One region of the Niveibacterium umoris genome, then DNA from elsewhere that is predicted to be linked to it. Evidence: predicted binding sites of a transcription regulator. Region 1 holds the regulator's gene; the other holds the start of a gene.
What was found. The regulator LexA, encoded in region 1, represses DNA repair genes until DNA is damaged. The targets are predictions, from matches to a motif close to ACTGTATNTANATACAGT.
Positions count from the first base shown of each region.

Region 2: GGR36_RS11440 (ATP-dependent helicase) is a predicted target of LexA. The motif match lies at 1,111-1,128, and genes of this name have one in related genera.

Region 1 is NZ_JACIET010000001.1:566,610-569,070, forward strand. It holds gene GGR36_RS02455 (M20 aminoacylase family protein) at 1-185, opposite strand, end outside; gene GGR36_RS02460 (hypothetical protein) at 293-868, opposite strand; gene lexA (transcriptional repressor LexA) at 869-1,471, opposite strand; gene GGR36_RS02470 (zinc-dependent alcohol dehydrogenase family protein) at 1,513-2,461, opposite strand, start outside.
Region 2 is NZ_JACIET010000001.1:2,550,713-2,553,173, reverse strand. It holds gene GGR36_RS11450 (polyamine aminopropyltransferase) at 1-464, shown strand, start outside; gene GGR36_RS11445 (hypothetical protein) at 549-995, opposite strand; gene GGR36_RS11440 (ATP-dependent helicase) at 1,149-2,461, shown strand, end outside.

The DNA of each region.
Region 1 (2,461 bases):
ATCACACCGACCACGCCGGTCTTGCCGATGCCGCGGTGCGTTTCGATGCCGAGAGCTTCCAGGTGCCGTGCAACGAGTTCGCTGGTGCGGTGCTCGTCGAAGGCCAGTTCAGGGTGCGCATGGATGTCGCGCCTGATGCGCGCGAGCTCCGCATGCCGTGCGCGGATGTCGTCGATGATTCGCATCTCTCCGCCTCAATCAATCGCTCTGCTGGGCATGCAAGTCTAGCAGGGCTCCCGCTTTGACACCCGACAGCTTGCCTGCAGAAGCGCCTGGCTGAGGGTCCGGAATGTCATCGGCTGACGGGTGGGTCGGCCGGAGGCAGAGAGCGGAAGCGTTGCCAGCGCCCGCGCCAGTAGACGACGGCCAAGCCAGCCAGCGCAGCCGCAGCGAACAGCCAATAGGCAATGTTCTCCGTGAATGCCAGCGGATCGCTCGCCATCGAGAAGGTATGTTCCATCGGTAGGCGAATCGTGATCGCGCCCGTCACCAATGCGCGGAACGCTTTCGATGCGGGCCATGCGGCCGGCAGCAGGCTCAAGAGCACGGCGCCGGCCACGCACAGGCGATCGACGACGCCGACTGCTTGCGGAGACCGCTTGACCACCGCGCTTTCGACCCGCATGAAAAGGGCGACGGCGAGGCAGACCAGTGCGCCAAGTGGCAGCACAATCAAGGCCAAGCCGAAGGCCGTGGCACTGATCAGGAACTCGGCGCCGGAAAGCGACGACACGCTGCCCCAGATTCCGGCAAGCCGCAGCCCCAATGCCGCCGAGGGTATGGCGAACAGCAGTGCTGCAATGAAGAATTTGCGGCTGCGAACGAGCAAACGGTTGCCCGGCAGCATCTGCGATGTATCTGTTGTCACTCAGTGAAAACCGTTGCGTATCAGGCCGACGACGACGCCTTCGAGGTGGAAGTTCTCGCCGTCCGGTTCGATAGGCGCGAAATCGGGATTCTCTGCCAGCAGGCGGACACGGTTGCCGCGCCGTTCCAGGCGCTTCACCGTCACGTCGTCACCTAGCCGCGCCACCACGATCTGGCCATTTCGGGCGTCCGGTGTGCGGTGGACGGCGATCAGGTCGCCGTCAAGGATGCCCGCATCGCGCATCGACAAGCCTTTCACCTTGAGCAGGTAATCAGCTGAAGGCGAAAACATGGCGGGGTCGATGTCGATGCGCCGCTCGCAATTTTCGGCTGCGAGGATAGGGCTGCCGGCGGCGACGCGACCAACCACCGGTAGGCCCGTTTCTTCGAGCAGGCGGATGCCGCGCGCGCGACCCTCTTCCATCGCGATTGCGCCTTTGCGGGCCAGCGCCTTGAGATGCTCTTCTGCCGCGTTGGGGGAACGGAAGCCGAAGGCCTCGCAGATTTCGATCCGCGTCGGCGGCCGGCCTTCCTCGCGCACGGTGCGCCGGATCAGGTCGAGGATTTCCGCCTGGCGGGGGGTGAGATCCGATGCTTGAGTCATGCCTGTATTTTTGTACAGAAACCCTGCTTGTGCAAGCGCGATCAGGGGATCAGCACCGCGGCGCCCTGCAGGGTGCCGGCTCGCAGTCGCGCGATGGCCTGATTGGCCTGTGCGAGAGGAAAGCGCGTCACGCTGGTGTGCACCGGTTGGTGCGCGACACGTTCGAGAAATTCGGTGCCATCGCGACGTGTGAGATTCGCCACGGATCGGATTTGCCGCTCGCCCCACAGCCAAGCGTAGGGGAAAGCGGGTATGTCACTCATGTGGATGCCCGCGCAGACCACGATTCCGCCTTTGCGCAGGCTGTGCAGGGATAAGGGAACGAGGGCACCGACCGGTGCGAAGATGATTGCCGCGTCGAGGGCTTCGGGGGCGGGTTCGTCCGATGCGCCTGCCCATGCGGCGCCGAGTTGCAGGGCGAATTGCTGACTTTCGGTATCGCCCTCGCGGGTGAAGGCAAACACTTGCCTTTCCTGTTGCCGGGCGACCTGGGTGACGATATGTGCTGCCGCGCCGAAGCCGTAGATGCCAATGCGCCGTGCGTCGCCTGCCATGTTCAGGGCGCGGTAGCCGATCAGCCCGGCACACAGCAGCGGCGCGAGCGACGCGGCATCCACGCCTTCCGGCAGCGGGAAGCAAAAGCGTGCATCGGCGACGCAATATTCGGCGTATCCGCCGTCGATCTGGCATCCGGTGAAGCGCGCGTCGTCGCAAAGGTTTTCGCGGCCACTCAGGCAATACGCGCACCGGCCGCAGGTGTGCCCGAGCCAGGGGACGCCGACGCGCTGACCGCGGGAAAACTCGCTGACACCCGGGCCCACAGCCTCGACGCGGGCAACGATCTCATGCCCCGGCACGATCGGCGATACGGCCTGCGGTAACTCGCCGTCGAGCAGGTGAAGGTCAGTGCGGCAAACGCCACAGGCCTCCACACGCAACAGCAGTTGACCGTATGCTGGCTGTGGAACGCTGCGTTCGATTTCGACAAGC
Region 2 (2,461 bases), 2.0 Mb from region 1:
GCTGGCTGGAAGACCATGCCGAGACCTTTGACTTCGTCGTTGTCGACTTCCCCGACCCGTCCAGCTTCGCGGTCGGCAAGCTCTACACCACCGCGTTCTATCGCTTGCTGGCCCGCCATGTCGTACCCGAGGGGCGCATCGTCGTGCAGGCGACCAGTCCCTTCTACGCTCGCAAGGCGTTCTGGACGGTGGTTGCCACGCTCGAAGAAGCCGGTCTGCTGACCGCGCCCTACCACACGCTGGTGCCTTCGTTCGGTGAGTGGGGCTATATCCTTGCGGGCAGGACGCTGTACGCACGGCCGCAAGTGCTGCCGGTCGAGACACGCTTCCTGACCAACGCGTCGCTTGCGACGCTGTTCGACTTTCCGGGCGACATGGCGCGCGTCGACGCCGAACCGAACCACCTCAACAGCCAGAATCTGGTACGCATTTTCGAGGATGAGTGGCGGCACGCGATACGCTGATCGGAGGCGTGCGGCACGCACGATGTGTCACGCCGGCAAGGCCAGATGAATGCCATCACGGTGACCCCGCGCGGGGCGTTTCCTTCAACGGTACTCGGCGTTGCGATCGGAGGGGTCGTTGCCGGCCAGCCAAGGGTCGTTGGGCAGCAAGTGATTGCGGCGCGGCAGTGCGTCGGTGCACAGGTCGTGCAGATGCAGCAGTTCGATCACCACCGGCTCGGAAAAGCCCTTGCGCGAGCCACGGTGATCGACCAGCAATTCGTTCAGGTAGTTCAGTGCTTCCACTGGACGCTGCCAGCGCGCCGCGATGGCATTGGCGATGTGCGGATGGCGTGCCGAGAGGTGCTCGGCGCGTGCTTGGTGCGGCAGACTGCGTAGCCATTCACGGGCGCCCGGGGTGAGCGGCTCGTCGGCCGTGGCGCCGTGCTGGTACGTGTTGGTGTCCGCTGCCTTGCCGCGCTGCGGGAATGCAGCGTCGAAGGCCTCGCGCGCTTCGTCGCGACCGATCTGTTCAAAGGCAACCGTGTTCATCGTGCTCTCCCGCCGCATGTGCCTGTTTGCAGTATGGTTCAGCGAGGCCGATGCGCCAGAGGGATTGCCGAGCGGGGTGCGGAATGTCACTACCGCTGCCGGCGAATACGGCGAGGGTGTATATTCATACATGGTTTTGACCGATCAACGACCATGCCGCCACCTGCGAATCCAGCCGCTTCAACGAGCCCACGCGATCACCTGAACCCGGAGCAGCGCGCCGCGGTGGAGTACGCCGGCGCCGCGCCATTGCTGGTGATCGCGGGTGCCGGATCGGGCAAGACCAACACCCTTGCGCACCGCGTCGCGCACCTTGTGCTGGGTGGGGCGGACCCGGCAGCGATCCTGCTGCTGACGTTCTCGCGCCGCGCGGCGGTCGAAATGACGCGCCGGGTCGAGCGCATCCTCGGCGCGGCGTCGGACGACCCGACGCTGGCGCGTGCCGCGCTGGCCTGGGCCGGCACCTTTCACGGCATTGGCGCGCGACTGCTGCGCGAGTACGCCGAACGGATCGGCCTGGGGCAGAACTTCACCATCCACGACCGCGAGGATTCGGCCGACCTGATGAATCTGGTCCGCCATGAGTTGGGCTTCTCGGCCAAGGAAAAGCGCTTCCCGACCAAGCAGACCTGCCTCGCGATCTATTCCCGGGTGGTGAACACCGAGGCGCCGCTCGCCGACGTGCTGAAGGAAACCTTCCCTTGGTGTGCAATGTGGGAAGACGACCTGAAGGCACTTTTCGGGGCCTACGTCACCGCCAAGCAGCGGCAAGGCGTGCTCGACTACGACGACCTGCTGCTGTACTGGGCGCACATGGTCAGCGAACCGACGCTGGCGGCTGAACTCGGCGCACGCTTCGCGCATGTGCTGGTCGATGAGTATCAGGACACCAACCGCCTGCAGGCCTCCATCCTCAAGGCGCTGAAACCGGAAGGGCAGGGACTCACCGTGGTCGGCGACGACGCACAGTCGATCTACGCCTTCCGTGGCGCGACGGTGCGCAACATCCTCGACTTCCCGCAGCAGTTCCCGCAGCCGGCGCAGGTGGTGACACTCGAGCGCAACTACCGCTCGACCCAGCCGATCCTGGCGGCATCGAATGCCGTCATCGGGCTTGCCGCCGAACGTTTCACGAAAAACCTGTGGAGCGAGCGCGCGGCGACCCAGCGCCCGCAGCTCGTGACCGTGCACGACGAGGCGGATCAGGCGCGTTACATCGTCGGTCAGGTGCTGGCGCGCCGTGAAGAGGGCGTGCGGCTGAAGAAGCAGGCGGTGCTGTTCCGCGCCGCGCACCACAGCGCCCCGCTGGAGCTCGAGCTCACGCGTCGCAATGTGCCCTTCGTCAAGTTTGGCGGGCTCAAGTTTCTTGAGGCGGCCCATGTCAAGGATCTGCTCGCGGTGCTGCGCTGGGCCGAGAATCCGCGCGACCGTGTGGCCGGCTTTCGTGCGGTGCAGTTGATGCCGGG